Regions from separate parts of the Paenibacillus sp. FSL H7-0943 genome, predicted to be linked through region 3. Evidence: a T-box and tRNA genes for the amino acid it is inferred to sense, from the RefSeq annotation. Region 3 holds a T-box; the other regions hold tRNA genes.
The links. The T-box of region 3 lies ahead of metG (methionine--tRNA ligase). A T-box ahead of a tRNA ligase gene usually reads a tRNA of that ligase, here a tRNA-Met.
Positions count from the first base shown of each region.

Region 1 (5,890 bases), 1.1 Mb from region 3:
ACAACGAAACTGCCTCGGGGAGCTGTAAGCAAGCTTTGATCCGGGGGTGTCCGAATGGGGAAACCCAGCTGTGGTAATTCGCAGTTACTCATTTCTGAATACATAGGAAATGTAGAGGCAGACCAGGGGAACTGAAACATCTAAGTACCCTGAGGAAGAGAAAACAATAGTGATTCCGTCAGTAGCGGCGAGCGAACGCGGAACAGCCTAAACCTAAGAGCTTGCTCTTAGGGGTTGTGGGACGTCTCACATGGAGTTACAAAGGAATATGGTAGGCGAAGAGGTCTGGAAAGGCCCGCGATAGAGGTAAAAGCCCTGTAGCCTAAACTGTGTTCTCTCCGAGACGGATCCCGAGTAGTGCGGGGCACGTGAAACCCCGTATGAATCCAGCAGGACCATCTGCTAAGGCTAAATACTACCTGGCGACCGATAGTGAAACAGTACCGTGAGGGAAAGGTGAAAAGCACCCCGGAAGGGGAGTGAAATAGAACCTGAAACCGTGTGCTTACAAAAAGTCAGAGCCCTATTAATGGGTGATGGCGTGCCTTTTGTAGAATGAACCGGCGAGTTACGTTTAACATGCAAGGTTAAGCCGAGAAGGTGGAGCCGCAGCGAAAGCGAGTCTGAATAGGGCGAATTAGTATGTGGACGTAGACCCGAAACCGTGTGATCTACCCCTGTCCAGGGTGAAGGTGCGGTAACACGCACTGGAGGCCCGAACCCACGTACGTTGAAAAGTGCGGGGATGAGGTGGGGGTAGCGGAGAAATTCCAATCGAACTCGGAGATAGCTGGTTCTCCCCGAAATAGCTTTAGGGCTAGCCTCGGTATAAGAGTAGTGGAGGTAGAGCACTGATTGGGTGCGGGGTCCGCAAGGATTACCAAGCTCAGTCAAACTCCGAATGCCATATACTTATTGCCGGGAGTCAGACAGTGAGTGCTAAGATCCATTGTCAAAAGGGAAACAGCCCAGACCATCAGCTAAGGTCCCCAAGTGTGTGTTAAGTGGGAAAGGATGTGGAGTTGCACAGACAACCAGGATGTTGGCTTAGAAGCAGCCACCATTGAAAGAGTGCGTAATAGCTCACTGGTCGAGTGACTCTGCGCCGAAAATGTAACGGGGCTAAACACACCACCGAAGCTATGGCTAGATACTATGTATCTGGGGTAGGGGAGCGTTGTGTAGGGGTTGAAGGTGTACTGAAAAGAGCGCTGGACACTACACAAGTGAGAATGCCGGTATGAGTAACGAAAAGATCAGTGAGAATCTGATCCGCCGAAAGCCCAAGGTTTCCTGAGGAAGGCTCGTCCGCTCAGGGTAAGTCGGGACCTAAGGCGAGGCCGAAAGGCGTAGTCGAAGGACAACAGTTTGAAATTACTGTACCACCGTAATCCGCTATGAGCGATGGGGTGACGCAGGAGGGTAGTGACGCGGACTGATGGATGTCCGTCTAAGCAGTGAGGCTGATGTGTAGGCAAATCCGCACATCGTTAAGGCTGGGCTGTGATGGGGAGCGAAAATTGTAGTAGCGAAGGTCATGATCTCACACTGCCAAGAAAAGCCTCTAGCCAGGAGAAGGTGCCCGTACCGCAAACCGACACAGGTAGGCGAGAAGAGAATTCTAAGGCGCGCGGAAGAACTCTCGTTAAGGAACTCGGCAAAATGACCCCGTAACTTCGGGAGAAGGGGTGCCCCGGTAGTGTGAATAGCACGAGGGGGCCGCAGTGAAAAGGCCCAAGCGACTGTTTAGCAAAAACACAGGTCTGTGCGAAGCCGCAAGGCGAAGTATACGGGCTGACGCCTGCCCGGTGCTGGAAGGTTAAGGGGAGTGGTTAGGGGTAACCCGAAGCTATGAACCGAAGCCCCAGTAAACGGCGGCCGTAACTATAACGGTCCTAAGGTAGCGAAATTCCTTGTCAGGTAAATTCTGACCCGCACGAATGGCGTAACGACTTGGGCGCTGTCTCAACGAGAGATCCGGTGAAATTTTAATACCTGTGAAGATGCAGGTTACCCGCGACAAGACGGAAAGACCCCATGGAGCTTTACTGCAGCTTGATATTGAATTTGGGTACGATCTGTACAGGATAGGTGGGAGCCGTAGAAATCGGAGCGCAAGCTTCGGTGGAGGCGCCGTTGGGATACCACCCTGATCGTATCTAGGTTCTAACCTAGTACCCTTACCGGGTACGGGGACCGTGTCAGGCGGGCAGTTTGACTGGGGCGGTCGCCTCCTAAAGAGTAACGGAGGCGTTCCAAGGTTCCCTCAGAATGGTTGGAAATCATTCGCAGAGTGCAAAGGCATAAGGGAGCTTGACTGCGAGACCTACAAGTCGAGCAGGGACGAAAGTCGGACTTAGTGATCCGGTGGTACCGCATGGAAGGGCCATCGCTCAACGGATAAAAGCTACCCTGGGGATAACAGGCTTATCTCCCCCAAGAGTCCACATCGACGGGGAGGTTTGGCACCTCGATGTCGGCTCATCGCATCCTGGGGCTGAAGTAGGTCCCAAGGGTTGGGCTGTTCGCCCATTAAAGCGGTACGCGAGCTGGGTTCAGAACGTCGTGAGACAGTTCGGTCCCTATCTGTCGTGGGCGCAGGAAATTTGAGAGGAGCTGTCCTTAGTACGAGAGGACCGGGATGGACGTACCGCTGGTGCACCAGTTGTTCCGCCAGGAGCATGGCTGGGTAGCTACGTACGGACGGGATAAGCGCTGAAAGCATCTAAGCGTGAAGCCCCCCTCAAGATGAGATTTCCCAATTAGTAAGACCCCTTGAAGACGACGAGGTAGATAGGTTGGAGGTGGAAGTGCAGCAATGCATGGAGCTGACCAATACTAATCGGTCGAGGGCTTATCCTATACGTAGGATGCAGATTCGTTTCGGATTCAGTTTTCAGGCGATTAAGCCTGGTATGAATATTCCCTGATAGCTCAGTTGGTAGAGCACTCGACTGTTAATCGAGTTGTCACAGGTTCGAGTCCTGTTCGGGGAGCCATATGGAGAGGTGTCCGAGTTTGGCCGAAGGAGCACGATTGGAAATCGTGTAGGCGCCACAAGCGTCTCGAGGGTTCGAATCCCTCTCTCTCCGCCACAAATTTTTAATTAGTATGGCCCGTTGGTCAAGGGGTTAAGACACCTCCCTTTCACGGAGGTAACATGGGTTCGAATCCCATACGGGTCACCAAATTTTCACTTGATTTATCCTAGTGGACTTTGGTACAATAACAATTGTTGTTTATGGAGGCTTAGCTCAGCTGGGAGAGCATCTGCCTTACAAGCAGAGGGTCGGGGGTTCGATCCCCTCAGCCTCCACCATAACACTTTCTTACTGACGCGGGGTGGAGCAGCCCGGTAGCTCGTCGGGCTCATAACCCGAAGGCCGCAGGTTCAAATCCTGCCCCCGCAACCAATTAACTTAAGCAATTATATCTTTTGGAACCGTGGTGTAGTTGGCCTAACATGCCTGCCTGTCACGCAGGAGATCGCGGGTTCGAATCCCGTCGGTTCCGCCATTTTCATCATGGCTCGGTAGCTCAGTCGGTAGAGCAGAGGACTGAAAATCCTCGTGTCGGCGGTTCGATTCCGTCCCGAGCCACCATTTATCATCACAAAAGAATGAGTGCCATGCCGGTGTAGCTCAATTGGTAGAGCAACTGACTTGTAATCAGTAGGTTGGGGGTTCAAGTCCTCTCGCCGGCACCATCCTTGGAGGATTAGCGAAGTGGCCAAACGCATCAGACTGTAAATCTGCTCACGTGAGTGTTCGGTGGTTCGAATCCATCATCCTCCACCAGTTTTTAGGGGCATAGTTTAAAGGTAGAACAACGGTCTCCAAAACCGTTGGTGTGGGTTCAATTCCTGCTGCCCCTGCCAAGTTCTTTCTAAAGTTTAATATGGCGGCCGTGGCGAAGGGGTTAACGCACCGGATTGTGGTTCCGGCATTCGTGGGTTCGAGACCCATCGGCCGCCCCATTTACTTTAAAATGAATAATGGCAACAATATCAACTTAATATGGCGACTGTGGCGAAGGGGTTAACGCACCGGATTGTGGTTCCGGCATTCGTGGGTTCGAGACCCATCAGTCGCCCCATTTTACTTTAAAATGTTATTGGGGATTAGCCAAGCGGTAAGGCAACGGACTTTGACTCCGTCACTCATAGGTTCGAATCCTATATCCCCAGCCATTTTATGCGGACGTGGCTCAGCGGTAGAGCATCGCCTTGCCAAGGCGAGGGTCGCGGGTTCGATTCCCGTCGTCCGCTCCAAGTTTTCATGGCGCCATAGCCAAGTGGTAAGGCAAAGCTCTGCAAAAGCTTTATCCCCAGTTCAAATCTGGGTGGCGCCTCCATTTAGTTCATATGTGCCGGCGTGGCGGAATGGCAGACGCGCTCGACTCAAAATCGAGTGGGAAACCGTGGAGGTTCGAGTCCTCTCGCCGGTATCTTAAAAAGGTTTGTAAGAATGCTTTCATAAGCAATCTTACAAACCTTTTTTCTTTATGTCCTTGGGTTTACAGCAGTAAGCCGTTGAATAGAGAGTTTCTCTATTTCAACGGCTTTTTTTAATCTGATTAGTGATTAACCTGATTGATTATTAATGCGGAATGCTCGCGGGGTAAGACCTATTTCTCGTTTGAACATATTGCAGAATTGGGCATCGTTCACAAAACCTGCAGCAGCAGATACTTCAGAGATTTGCATCTGAGTATGACGTAATAAAGATTTTGCATAATCCAGGCGTTTTAACAGCAAATACCGCAGGGGTGAAGACCCGAAACGTTCTTTAAATAGATGGCGAAAACGATCGTAACTATATCCGGACATTTCTGATAGTGTTTCGACGGACAATTTATGGCGATAATGCTCATTCATATAATTAAGGACATATTGTACTCGATCTTCTGTTGGGGATTGATATCCAGAGGCACTAAGAAGCCTCATAAGATGGACGGTAATCTCGCTCATTTGTAGGTTTAGAAGCTCAGAGAATCCGTCTTGCTTGCGTGTAAACTCTGCTTTCATTCGCAGCAGGATTTGAAGAACGGTCTGATCTTTATCATCTTCATATACGCCGAGCAGATTACTCATATTAGGGTGTTCCGAGTGGAAGCCTACAAATAATACATTTGCATCCTCACGGTGGTGCTCGTCATGTTTATGATTGGGTGGCACAAGCGCGAAAGAAGAGGAGCGAAAATGGTAACTTCGTGGGCCAACATTGGTTGTCCCTACCCCCTGTAAATAATAGACTAGTTCGTAGCATTCATGCTGGTGTGGAGGGATATAAGTATTTAGCTCATGTGTGGCACTTACAATATATAGAACACGATCCATGATGATCCTCCAATACTTATGTTTTAGCCGAATCGTACAAAACTATGACCGAAATCATATAATTATTTTTAATAATATTTGTTATGATCGTATCAATAAATCCGAAAGTTCGCAACCTGACTGGCCATCTCGTTCGGAAATAAAGCGGATTATTAATAATAATGGTATTTTTATTGCTATTTTTGAGCCTAAACGTTAAATTTATTACTTTTAATGATACTTTATTTGGAAAAAAGAGAATTTCCATTTGAACCGTGAATTATACAATGGGTGAAGATGGGATTCTGCGGATTACTAACCAACTAAAATTAGGGGTGGAATAGAGTAATGAATAAAAAAGTTCTTTCTTTGTTGTTATTAATGGTGATGGTTCTGGTCACAGCATGTGGGAATAACACGTCCAATAATGGTTCTTCAACGAATACTGGATCCAAAGCGGACGAAGGCGGAGAAACAGGTGCAGGGGATAAACTCAAGGTTGTATTGCTGATTCCGGGGACACTTGGGGATAAATCATTTTTTGATTCCGCTAATAACGGCTTGCAAAAGGTT
Region 1 is NZ_CP150148.1:5,988,835-5,994,724, reverse strand. It holds rRNA gene NSQ55_RS26165 (23S ribosomal RNA) at 1-2,862, shown strand, start outside; tRNA gene NSQ55_RS26160 (tRNA-Asn) at 2,924-2,999, shown strand; tRNA gene NSQ55_RS26155 (tRNA-Ser) at 3,003-3,095, shown strand; tRNA gene NSQ55_RS26150 (tRNA-Glu) at 3,114-3,188, shown strand; tRNA gene NSQ55_RS26145 (tRNA-Val) at 3,244-3,319, shown strand; tRNA gene NSQ55_RS26140 (tRNA-Met) at 3,337-3,413, shown strand; tRNA gene NSQ55_RS26135 (tRNA-Asp) at 3,439-3,516, shown strand; tRNA gene NSQ55_RS26130 (tRNA-Phe) at 3,527-3,602, shown strand; tRNA gene NSQ55_RS26125 (tRNA-Thr) at 3,631-3,706, shown strand; tRNA gene NSQ55_RS26120 (tRNA-Tyr) at 3,712-3,797, shown strand; tRNA gene NSQ55_RS26115 (tRNA-Trp) at 3,804-3,877, shown strand; tRNA gene NSQ55_RS26110 (tRNA-His) at 3,901-3,976, shown strand; tRNA gene NSQ55_RS26105 (tRNA-His) at 4,020-4,095, shown strand; tRNA gene NSQ55_RS26100 (tRNA-Gln) at 4,115-4,189, shown strand; tRNA gene NSQ55_RS26095 (tRNA-Gly) at 4,196-4,270, shown strand; tRNA gene NSQ55_RS26090 (tRNA-Cys) at 4,280-4,353, shown strand; tRNA gene NSQ55_RS26085 (tRNA-Leu) at 4,368-4,446, shown strand; gene NSQ55_RS26080 (AraC family transcriptional regulator) at 4,583-5,338, opposite strand; gene NSQ55_RS26075 (BMP family ABC transporter substrate-binding protein) at 5,666-5,890, shown strand, end outside.
Region 1: it has a tRNA-Met gene. The T-box ahead of metG (methionine--tRNA ligase) is inferred to sense a tRNA for this amino acid. The anticodon was not compared.

Region 2 (5,890 bases), 3.0 Mb from region 3:
AAATACAGTATAGGCATTTCGCAGTTTTCTACGAAATGCCTATGCATCAGCCTATCATAGCACCCAAGTATGTAATAGTCAAAGGTTTTCATTACAATATTTAGAAGGTTTTAATTCCCCTTTTAAAATGGATTGGATTTACAAATAGAAGCTGGTATACTGATCAGAAGGTCTCCATTGGGGGACCTCTATTTGTATAGGAGGGATTTTAAGATGGCAACACACCATAACAGGTTTACAAGGAATGTGCTACTTAGAGGGGGTGAAATCTACTATGAACCATAGTCTTATCTATGAAGGCTCACGGACACAGCTGCTTCAGCAGCTTATCTATTTTGATGAGGAAAAAATCGCATTTCTAAATCAGTACTTTCCGGTACGGAGCAAGGATAGAAGCAACGCTGAAACGCTGTTATCCCGTTATTGCTCCGAGCTGGAACAATTACTAACTGAGTTCAATGGTGAAGATTTAAATTCACAGGTCTTTATCGGAAGTCAGCTGCAGCTTCGTTACTTGGACGATAATACTACAGATATCTATACCATCGTATTTCCTAACCAAGCAGAACCTAACAATAACAAGATTTCTATGTTGTCACCTATAGGCATGCAGCTGCTGCTGGCTGAGCTCGGCAGTACTTGTCAGCTAGCGATTCCTTCAGGTCAACTAGAGGTGAAGATCGAAAGCATTAAGTTCGTGAATAATGGTGAAGTAGGCGTTCTTATATAAGGACGATCCCTTATATACCCGCTACAGCAGCGTCCCTTTCCAGATATTAAGGAGGAGGACGCTGTTCTATTATTTAAGCCTCAAACCTTCTTCCAGCTTATTAACTGACTTCTGGATCCTTGCTGCTCTGGTTTCCGGTCTTTTCGCCCCTTCGATCCAGCTCACATATTCCTTCCGATAGGAATAAGCCAAGCTGTTATAATACACCTCTGCCTGCTCATTGCTGCTTAGTGCGTCCAGAAAATCTTCTGGAGCCTCTATCTCTCGCAATTGATGATCTTGTTCCATTGTCACCCGTACTATATCTCCAGGTTGAGCATGGGCTAAGTCTCGCAGTTCTTTTTTCACGACCATAAAATGTTTCCCATTACCATGCGGCATGAGTGTTCCTTTATAGGGAATGTCATTCAGGCTTCCTTTAACTTGTATCCTTGATTTAGTTTCATATATTTGTTCAGCGTCAAAAGGAACCGTAAGATATGTCCAACTCCCATTCGTATCTGGTCTGACTAACCTTGCTTCAAATTCAAACATTGGCCCCTCCTCAAATAAAATCTCTAGTTCCTATTGTATCCATACGTGCTTAACTATACAAAAAAACACCCGCCTAATACCGGCAGGTGTTTCTCTTTATAAGCGGGTGATGGGAATCGAACCCACGCTATCAGCTTGGAAGGCTGAAGTTCTACCATTGAACTACACCCGCAAAGGTATAAAATCGGGATGACACGATTTGAACATGCGACCCCCTGGTCCCAAACCAGGTGCTCTACCAAGCTGAGCTACATCCCGTTAACAATACTATAACTGCTTAGTAATAAAAATGGCGCGCCCTGAGAGATTCGAACTCCCGGCCTTTTGATTCGTAGTCAAACGCTCTATCCAGCTGAGCTAAGGGCGCAAAATCTATATGGAGCGGACGACGGGAATCGAACCCGCGACCCTCGCCTTGGCAAGGCGATGCTCTACCGCTGAGCCACGTCCGCAAAAACATGGTGCGCGTGAAGGGACTCGAACCCCCACGTCGTGAAACGCCAGATCCTAAGTCTGGTGCGTCTGCCAATTCCGCCACACGCGCACACTTTAAAGAAAATGGTGAGCCATGAAGGACTCGAACCTTCGACACCCTGATTAAAAGTCAGGTGCTCTACCAACTGAGCTAATGGCTCTCATAAATGGCTGGGGATATAGGATTTGAACCTATGCATGACGGAGTCAAAGTCCGTTGCCTTACCGCTTGGCTAATCCCCAATAATAATTAACTAAATGGCGGAACCGACGGGATTCGAACCCGCGATCTCCTGCGTGACAGGCAGGCATGTTAGGCCAACTACACCACGGTTCCATAGACATAATGCATAAGTGTAAATTGGTTGCGGGGGCAGGATTTGAACCTGCGGCCTTCGGGTTATGAGCCCGACGAGCTACCGGGCTGCTCCACCCCGCGTCATTAATTAGTATATACTATTCATTTTCACCATACCAGCTTATCCCTAAACATAATGTATAAGAGTAAATTGGTTGCGGGGGCAGGACTTGAACCTGCGACCTTCGGGTTATGAGCCCGACGAGCTACCGGGCTGCTCCACCCCGCGTCAGTGAAAAAAATATGGTGGAGGCTGAGGGGATCGAACCCCCGACCCTCTGCTTGTAAGGCAGATGCTCTCCCAGCTGAGCTAAGCCTCCATGATATGACCCGTATGGGATTCGAACCCATGTTACCTCCGTGAAAGGGAGGTGTCTTAACCCCTTGACCAACGGGCCATGCTAATAATTTTATGGCGGAGAGAGAGGGATTCGAACCCTCGAGACGCTTGTGGCGCCTACACGATTTCCAATCGTGCTCCTTCGGCCAAACTCGGACACCTCTCCATAAATGGCTCCCCGAACAGGACTCGAACCTGTGACAACTCGATTAACAGTCGAGTGCTCTACCAACTGAGCTATCAGGGAATATGGTGGGCCTTAGTGGACTCGAACCACCGACCTCACCCTTATCAGGGGTGCGCTCTAACCAGCTGAGCTAAAGGCCCTTCTAAGACATATTAATATTAAGGGCAAAAAAAATACCACGGGTAATGTGGTTGTCCGCTTGGCGGCGTCCTACTCTCCCAGGACCCTTCGGTCCAAGTACCATCGGCGCTGGAGGGCTTAACGGTCGTGTTCGGGATGGGTACGTGTGGAACCCCTCCGCTATCGCCACCAAACGGGCATTTACAGCGTAAATGCTCAGGCTTGATGCCTGAAAACTGAATCCGAAACGAATCTGCATTCTAAGTATAGGATAAGCCCTCGACCGATTAGTATTGGTCAGCTCCATGCATTGCTGCACTTCCACCTCCAACCTATCTACCTCGTCGTCTTCAAGGGGTCTTACTAATTGGGAAATCTCATCTTGAGGGGGGCTTCACGCTTAGATGCTTTCAGCGCTTATCCCGTCCGTACGTAGCTACCCAGCCATGCTCCTGGCGGAACAACTGGTGCACCAGCGGTACGTCCATCCCGGTCCTCTCGTACTAAGGACAGCTCCTCTCAAATTTCCTGCGCCCACGACAGATAGGGACCGAACTGTCTCACGACGTTCTGAACCCAGCTCGCGTACCGCTTTAATGGGCGAACAGCCCAACCCTTGGGACCTACTTCAGCCCCAGGATGCGATGAGCCGACATCGAGGTGCCAAACCTCCCCGTCGATGTGGACTCTTGGGGGAGATAAGCCTGTTATCCCCAGGGTAGCTTTTATCCGTTGAGCGATGGCCCTTCCATGCGGTACCACCGGATCACTAAGTCCGACTTTCGTCCCTGCTCGACTTGTAGGTCTCGCAGTCAAGCTCCCTTATGCCTTTGCACTCTGCGAATGATTTCCAACCATTCTGAGGGAACCTTGGAACGCCTCCGTTACTCTTTAGGAGGCGACCGCCCCAGTCAAACTGCCCGCCTGACACGGTCCCCGTACCCGGTAAGGGCACTAGGTTAGAACCTAGATACGATCAGGGTGGTATCCCAACGGCGCCTCCACCGAAGCTTGCGCTCCGATTTCTACGGCTCCCACCTATCCTGTACAGATCGTACCCAAATTCAATATCAAGCTGCAGTAAAGCTCCATGGGGTCTTTCCGTCTTGTCGCGGGTAACCTGCATCTTCACAGGTATTAAAATTTCACCGGATCTCTCGTTGAGACAGCGCCCAAGTCGTTACGCCATTCGTGCGGGTCAGAATTTACCTGACAAGGAATTTCGCTACCTTAGGACCGTTATAGTTACGGCCGCCGTTTACTGGGGCTTCGGTTCATAGCTTCGGGTTACCCCTAACCACTCCCCTTAACCTTCCAGCACCGGGCAGGCGTCAGCCCGTATACTTCGCCTTGCGGCTTCGCACAGACCTGTGTTTTTGCTAAACAGTCGCTTGGGCCTTTTCACTGCGGCCCCCTCGTGCTATTCACACTACCGGGGCACCCCTTCTCCCGAAGTTACGGGGTCATTTTGCCGAGTTCCTTAACGAGAGTTCTTCCGCGCGCCTTAGAATTCTCTTCTCGCCTACCTGTGTCGGTTTGCGGTACGGGCACCTTCTCCTGGCTAGAGGCTTTTCTTGGCAGTGTGAGATCATGACCTTCGCTACTACAATTTTCGCTCCCCATCACAGCCCAGCCTTAACGATGTGCGGATTTGCCTACACATCAGCCTCACTGCTTAGACGGACATCCATCAGTCCGCGTCACTACCCTCCTGCGTCACCCCATCGCTCATAGCGGATTACGGTGGTACAGTAATTTCAAACTGTTGTCCTTCGACTACGCCTTTCGGCCTCGCCTTAGGTCCCGACTTACCCTGAGCGGACGAGCCTTCCTCAGGAAACCTTGGGCTTTCGGCGGATCAGATTCTCACTGATCTTTTCGTTACTCATACCGGCATTCTCACTTGTGTAGTGTCCAGCGCTCTTTTCAGTACACCTTCAACCCCTACACAACGCTCCCCTACCCCAGATACATAGTATCTAGCCATAGCTTCGGTGGTGTGTTTAGCCCCGTTACATTTTCGGCGCAGAGTCACTCGACCAGTGAGCTATTACGCACTCTTTCAATGGTGGCTGCTTCTAAGCCAACATCCTGGTTGTCTGTGCAACTCCACATCCTTTCCCACTTAACACACACTTGGGGACCTTAGCTGATGGTCTGGGCTGTTTCCCTTTTGACAATGGATCTTAGCACTCACTGTCTGACTCCCGGCAATAAGTATATGGCATTCGGAGTTTGACTGAGCTTGGTAATCCTTGCGGACCCCGCACCCAATCAGTGCTCTACCTCCACTACTCTTATACCGAGGCTAGCCCTAAAGCTATTTCGGGGAGAACCAGCTATCTCCGAGTTCGATTGGAATTTCTCCGCTACCCCCACCTCATCCCCGCACTTTTCAACGTACGTGGGTTCGGGCCTCCAGTGCGTGTTACCGCACCTTCACCCTGGACAGGGGTAGATCACACGGTTTCGGGTCTACGTCCACATACTAATTCGCCCTATTCAGACTCGCTTTCGCTGCGGCTCCACCTTCTCGGCTTAACCTTGCATGTTAAACGTAACTCGCCGGTTCATTCTACAAAAGGCACGCCATCACCCATTAATAGGGCTCTGACTTTTTGTAAGCACACGGTTTCAGGTTCTATTTCACTCCCCTTCCGGGGTGCTTTTCACCTTTCCCTCACGGTACTGTTTCACTATCGGTCGCCAGGTAGTATTTAGCCTTAGCAGATGGTCCTGCTGGATTCATACGGGGTTTCACGTGCCCCGCACTACTCGGGATCCGTCTCGGAGAGAATACAGTTTAGGTTACAGGGCTTTTACCTCTATCGCGGGCCTTTCCAGACCTCTTCACCTACCATATTCCTTTGTAACTCCATGTGAGACGTCCCACAACCCCTAAGAGCAAGCTCTTAGGTTTAGGCTGTTCCGCGTTCGCTCGCCGCTACTGACGGAATCACTATTGTTTTCTCTTCCTCAGGGTACTTAGATGTTTCAGTTCCCCTGGTCTGCCTCTACATTTCCTATGTATTCAGAAATGAGTAACTGCGAATTACCACAGCTGGGTTTCCCCATTCGGACACCCCCGGATCAAAGCTTGCTTACAGCTCCCCGAGGCAGTTTCGTTGTTCGCCACGTCCTTCGTCG
Region 2 is NZ_CP150148.1:988,392-994,281, reverse strand. It holds gene NSQ55_RS04335 (GreA/GreB family elongation factor) at 275-730, shown strand; gene NSQ55_RS04330 (YdeI/OmpD-associated family protein) at 800-1,264, opposite strand; tRNA gene NSQ55_RS04325 (tRNA-Gly) at 1,366-1,436, opposite strand; tRNA gene NSQ55_RS04320 (tRNA-Pro) at 1,449-1,522, opposite strand; tRNA gene NSQ55_RS04315 (tRNA-Arg) at 1,555-1,631, opposite strand; tRNA gene NSQ55_RS04310 (tRNA-Gly) at 1,642-1,716, opposite strand; tRNA gene NSQ55_RS04305 (tRNA-Leu) at 1,724-1,808, opposite strand; tRNA gene NSQ55_RS04300 (tRNA-Lys) at 1,824-1,899, opposite strand; tRNA gene NSQ55_RS04295 (tRNA-Gln) at 1,907-1,981, opposite strand; tRNA gene NSQ55_RS04290 (tRNA-Asp) at 1,998-2,075, opposite strand; tRNA gene NSQ55_RS04285 (tRNA-Met) at 2,101-2,177, opposite strand; tRNA gene NSQ55_RS04280 (tRNA-Met) at 2,249-2,325, opposite strand; tRNA gene NSQ55_RS04275 (tRNA-Val) at 2,341-2,416, opposite strand; tRNA gene NSQ55_RS04270 (tRNA-Glu) at 2,423-2,494, opposite strand; tRNA gene NSQ55_RS04265 (tRNA-Ser) at 2,510-2,602, opposite strand; tRNA gene NSQ55_RS04260 (tRNA-Asn) at 2,608-2,683, opposite strand; tRNA gene NSQ55_RS04255 (tRNA-Ile) at 2,687-2,763, opposite strand; rRNA gene rrf (5S ribosomal RNA) at 2,821-2,937, opposite strand; rRNA gene NSQ55_RS04245 (23S ribosomal RNA) at 3,011-5,890, opposite strand, start outside.
Region 2: it has a tRNA-Met gene. The T-box ahead of metG (methionine--tRNA ligase) is inferred to sense a tRNA for this amino acid. The anticodon was not compared.

Region 3 (5,890 bases):
AAGTAGCGATCCTGATGGTGATGAAATTACCGTAACTTGGACGAACAAAGCCGAGGCTTTCTTTACTCCGGGTCCAGCGACAATTGCGGTCCAAGTAAAAGATTCACACGGCGCGATCAGCACCTTTGAGAAAACCGTTAATATTTCGGATGAAATCTTGTACAGTAAAGAAGATTTCAACAGATTATTTGCATCTCCGGGCAGTGTGTTTAGCATCGATGGATCAATGGTTCCGACTTGGCAGCAAGTAGCTTATAATCTTTCTTCCGAGCCTTATAAACTAATTCGCAGCAACAGCCCAGAAACGGTGTATACAGAAGGTGTTACTTACCGTGAGACTTCATTGGGTAAAACCCGCTTCTTGATTCACCACAAGAATAACCTGAATATTAAAGCTAAAGTGTATGTGATTGCTACGAATAACAATTTGTACCCAACGACGCTTACAACCGAATATGTGGGCTTTGCAGGACCAAGCACATATCCTGAAGGTACTGGTAAAATGTCTGTAGAACGTTATTGGAAATCTATGCTTACAAATGAGCATTATAAAACGATTGTTCTGCAACCAGGGGAAAGTGTCTCAATTCTGACCGATCTAAACCAAATTGCTATGAAACCAAGTGAAATTGTTTCACTTCAAGCGGACTTATTTAGTGATTATCCAATCGATTATAACGTCATGTTGATTGATGCGAATAAAGATCCACTGACTACACTTCCAACACTTCCAGTTCTGGATCGAGACGGAGTGCATAATCGGGGAACTTACGAAGATTCTACTCGTATTATCACGGTTACCGATGAGGTAGGAAAAACTCCTGCAAAACTTCTGCTAGGCGATAATTCCAGTGATAAGAACCTGGCTGGCGTAGACCCAATGGCAGGTACGGAAGCTTCCAATGCCGGTAATTTCGGGGTATTATACAAGATCAGATTTGAAAATGTTGCACCAAACTCATTGATTACGTTTAATCCACGTGGCGGTAACTATATGGGACCGGTTATGGTTAATAACCAAATCGTGCATATGCCAAGCGTGGGAAGTCTCTCGAACGCTGACATGAACAGTGTGGTTTATCGTAGTGGTGAGTATGGCGGTTCTGTGGAGATTTTGTTCACAGCAGCCTCAGGCAGTAACTTGCCGGTCAATTTCCTCATCACTCCACTTCCAGCAAAGAAATAACAAATAGGAATATCCCTATAAGCTCTATTGGGGAATTATCTACAATAAAAGCCCGGCTGAATATTCCGTAAAGGAATACGCAGCCGGGCTTTTGTTTAAATATAATAATTCAGAGGTTGCGTAGGGGTGCTTCATGGTGCTTCATTGACGGGGCATTTATTTTGGGGCATTATTAAGAGAGTGAAATATAAATGAACTGATCTTATGGGAGATGAGCGTATGCTGTCGACAGAACAAATATTAGAAGTCATGTCGGGGCAAGGACTGCGAATCACCGACCAACGCAAAACGCTTGCCCAGTTATTCGGCGAGAATAAGGGATATTTGTCAGCGAAGGATGTATATGAGCATATGGGCCGCAAGTATAGTGGTCTTAGCTTTGATACGGTGTACCGCAATCTTCGTGTAATGGAAGAGCTTGGTGTGCTTGAACAGATTGTCTTTGAAGACGGAGTGAAGTTCAAGGGAAGCTGCAATCATCAGGATCATCACCATCATATGATCTGCCTTCAATGCCAAAAGACCTACCCGATTAATTTCTGCCCGATGAATTTAACGGATACACCCGATCAATTCCGGGTAGTCAAGCATAAATTTGAGGTGTTCGGTTATTGCAAAGAATGTGAAGAGAACCGGGAAGAAGAATTAGTTGCAGCATCAGATAAACAAAAGGGACTTTAGAAATGGTGACCCTACGCAGAACGATTCAGGCGCCTATTCGGGTGTACCGCAGGTACATTTCCCCTATTAAACCTGCAACCTGCCGCTTCTATCCAACCTGCTCCGCCTATGCCCTGGAAGCCATTGAAGTCCATGGTCCACTGAAAGGCTCATGGCTTGCAGCTAAGCGGATTGCCAGATGTCATCCCTTTCATCCTGGAGGACTTGATCCTGTGCCGCCTCTTCAAGATGAATCTGCTGAGAAGGATTCTGCCCCTGCGACTTGACATGGGGCCTTACCATTGGGTATATTCACAAGTAATAGTATGAATTCCGAAGAACGGATAAGTAAATCGTTACGTCCATTACAGAGAGCCGGAATATGCTGAAATCCGGTATGGAGCGTTAGATTGAATATGGTCCGGGAGGAACTGTGTTCGAGCGAGAACTGCAATTGTGGTTCACGTAAGATAACAGCGTGATCCAGCGTTAATGGACAGTTCCCGCGAGGGAACTGGCGAAGCCTGCGCTCTGTGAAGAGACAGGAAATTTGGGTGGTATCGCGTGAGTTATACTCTCGCCCCATTATGGGGGCGGGAGTTTTTTGTTTTTTTAATAAGAAAGGATGATTACTGAATGAGTGAGAAAAAAACGTTTTACCTAACGACACCAATTTATTATCCAAGTGACAAGCTACATATCGGACATGCTTATTCAACCGTGGCAGGAGACGCAATGGCCCGTTACAAACGTCTGCGCGGCTACGAAGTGCGTTATCTAACCGGTACAGACGAACATGGACAAAAGATCGAGCGGAAGGCAGAGGAAGCAGGAAAGACCCCTCAGCAGTTCGTAGACGACATTGTTGTTGGTATTAAGGAGCTATGGCGTAAGCTGGACATTTCGAACGATGACTTCATCCGTACTACGGAAGAGCGTCATAAAAAAGTGGTACAGGATATTTTTGATCGGTTGCTGCAGCAAGGAGACATCTATAAAGGTGAATATGAAGGCTGGTATAGTATCCCAGATGAAACATTTTACACAGAAACGCAATTAGTTGATATTGTGCGTGATGATAACGGCGTGATTACTGGTGCAAAAAGCCCAGATAGCGGCCACCCGGTTGAGCTGGTGAAGGAAGCAAGTTATTTCTTCCGGATGAGTAAATATGCGGATCGTTTGCTGCAATTTTACGAGGAGAATCCAGAGTTTATTTTGCCGGAATCCCGTAAGAACGAAATGATTAACAATTTCATCAAACCCGGACTGGAAGACCTTGCAGTTTCCCGTACAACCTTTGATTGGGGCGTAAAAGTTAAGGGCGACGAGAAGCATGTCGTGTACGTGTGGATTGATGCTTTGACTAACTATATTACTGCGCTGGGTTATGGTTCCGAGGATCGGACCTTGTATGACAAGTTCTGGCCTGCGGATGTACACATCGTTGGTAAAGAAATCGTTCGTTTCCATACGATTTACTGGCCGATCATTCTGATGGCGCTTGGTGAACCCCTTCCGAAAAAGGTATTTGCCCATGGCTGGTTGCTCATGAAAGATGGAAAAATGTCGAAATCTAAAGGTAACGTAGTTGATCCTGTGACACTGATTGATCGTTATGGCTTGGATGCATTGCGTTATTACCTGCTGCGCGAAGTACCGTTTGGTTCGGATGGCACGTTCACACCGGAAAGCTTTGTAGACCGGGTTAACTATGATCTTGCCAACGACCTTGGTAACCTGTTGAACCGTACAGGGGCTATGGTTGAAAAGTATTTTGCAGGCGAGATTCCGGCATATGAAGGAAATGTAACAGCATTTGATGGTGAGCTTCAAGCTGCGGCTGAGAATACTTATGCCAAAGTAGAAGAAGCTATGGAAAAAATGGAGTTCTCCGTGGCGCTGACAGCTATCGGAATATTCATTAGCCGCACCAACAAATATATCGATGAGACACAACCTTGGGTGCTTGCCAAAGATGAAAATAGAACCGCCGAGCTGGCTTCTGTGATGAGACATCTGGTGGAAGGTCTGCGTACCGCTTCAATCCTGCTGCAGCCGTTCTTGACACAAACACCAGCGAAGATCTGGGAACAGCTGGGTATTGAGCCTGGTGAGTTAACGACTTGGGATAGCGGTAAGACCTTTGGCCTGATTCCGGCAGGAACAAAGCTGGTGAAAGGCAATCCAATCTTTCCACGTCTAGATGTGGAGCAAGAGGTAGCTTATATTGCCGAGGCTATGGGCGCTGGTAAAGCTGCGGCTGAAGTGGCGGAAGCGGCTGCTCCTGCTGCTGCGGACTCCGAGCCAGTGGAAGAGCATAAAGAGGAAATCGGCATTGACGATTTCGCTAAAGCAGAGCTGCGGGTAGCTCAGGTTATTGCTGCAGAGCCAGTGAAAAAAGCTGACAAGCTGCTGAAGCTGCAACTGGATCTGGGTTATGAACAACGTCAAGTGGTTTCTGGTATCGCGAAATTCTATACACCGGAAGAGCTGGTGGGACGTAAAGTGATCTGTATCGTAAACCTTAAGCCGGTGAAGCTGCGTGGGGAGTTGTCCCAAGGGATGATTTTGGCGGCTTCTAAAGGTGACCAGCTAACGATCGCTACCGTGCCGGACAGCATGCCAAACGGAGCAGTAGTGAAATAAGACAATACTGTTGTAGAAATTTTTTAATGAGATTTGCTTGAACAAGGGAATGCTCCTTCAGCCGGGTTGGTTGTGGGAGCATTCCTTTTTTATAAAGGAGGATATCGTCCTTTCTTCTGAGTTAGGTTTCTTTGTTGACTTATCGTAACGATTACTATTATACTACTAATAGTAAAATTTACGATTTGAGGGGTAGATCAATATAATGGCGGCAATGAAATCGCGTATAAGTTTGCTCGTCCTTGCACTGGTACTGGTATTTACACTAAGTGCATGCGGACCTAAGAGCAGTGGAAGTATAGTTGAAGGGAAAGTAAATGTAGTTACAACCTTTTATCCTATTTACGAGTTTGCTAAGGAGATTGGCGGGGAAGATATCAATGCTATTAACCTGCTTCCAGTGGGTGTGGAGCCACATGATTGGACACCGCGCAGTCAAGACATTATCAACACTTCTAAGGCACAGCTATTTCTATATAACGGTGCAGGCTTAGAAGGCTGGGTTCCTAACTTTTTAAAAGGCCTTGATAGCAGCAGTAAAGTTAAGGCGGTTGAAGTAAGTCAAGGTATTGATTATATCATGACCGATGAAGATGACGGGCATGATCATGGGGCAAGTGAGGAAGAGTCTCATCAAAATGAGGACACGGATCATAACAGTAATGCCTCTGGAGACAGCCTGCATACAGACCCGCATACTTGGGTAAGTCCAAAATCAGCCATTGTCATGGCTCAGAATATTAAAGAAAGCCTTCAGTCCGTGGATCCTGAGCATAAAGAAGGTTATGAAGAGCGTTACAATAAGCTTGCGGAACGTTTGCAGGCGTTAGACAGTAAATTCAAAGAGGAGCTTGCTAAGCTGCCCAACCATAAGATCGTAGTATCGCATCAGGCTTTTTCTTACCTTGCCCGTGACTATGGATTGGATCAGCATGCGATTATGGGACTTTCGCCAGACGCTGAGCCGCGCGGACAGGATTTAGTGAAGCTTGCGAAAATGGTAAAAGATGAAGGGATTAAGTATATCTTTTTTGAAGAGCTTGTCTCCGATAAACTGGCTAAGACTCTGGCCGCCGAAGCGGGCGTTTCCACTATGGTGCTTAATCCGGTAGAGGGACTTACTGCGGAGCAAGAGAAGAACGGCGACAATTACTTCACTCTGATGGAGAAAAATTTGCAAAATCTGATTATGGCCTTACAATAATAAGGAAAGTATAAGGGAAAGGCGGTACTTAAGCATGCAATCGGTATCCTTGGACTGCCATCAGCATATCATCGATATACAGGATCTTTCTTTTTCATATGGGGAACAGAAGGTGATATCGAATCTTAACTATAGTGTAAGAGAACGAGATTTCCTTGGTATCATTGGTTCTAATGGTGCTGGTAAAACAA
Region 3 is NZ_CP150148.1:4,898,815-4,904,704, reverse strand. It holds gene NSQ55_RS21590 (copper amine oxidase N-terminal domain-containing protein) at 1-1,186, shown strand, start outside; gene NSQ55_RS21585 (transcriptional repressor) at 1,406-1,867, shown strand; gene yidD (membrane protein insertion efficiency factor YidD) at 1,870-2,133, shown strand; T-box leader at 2,174-2,434, shown strand; gene metG (methionine--tRNA ligase) at 2,483-4,495, shown strand; gene NSQ55_RS21570 (zinc ABC transporter substrate-binding protein) at 4,701-5,699, shown strand; gene NSQ55_RS21565 (metal ABC transporter ATP-binding protein) at 5,734-5,890, shown strand, end outside.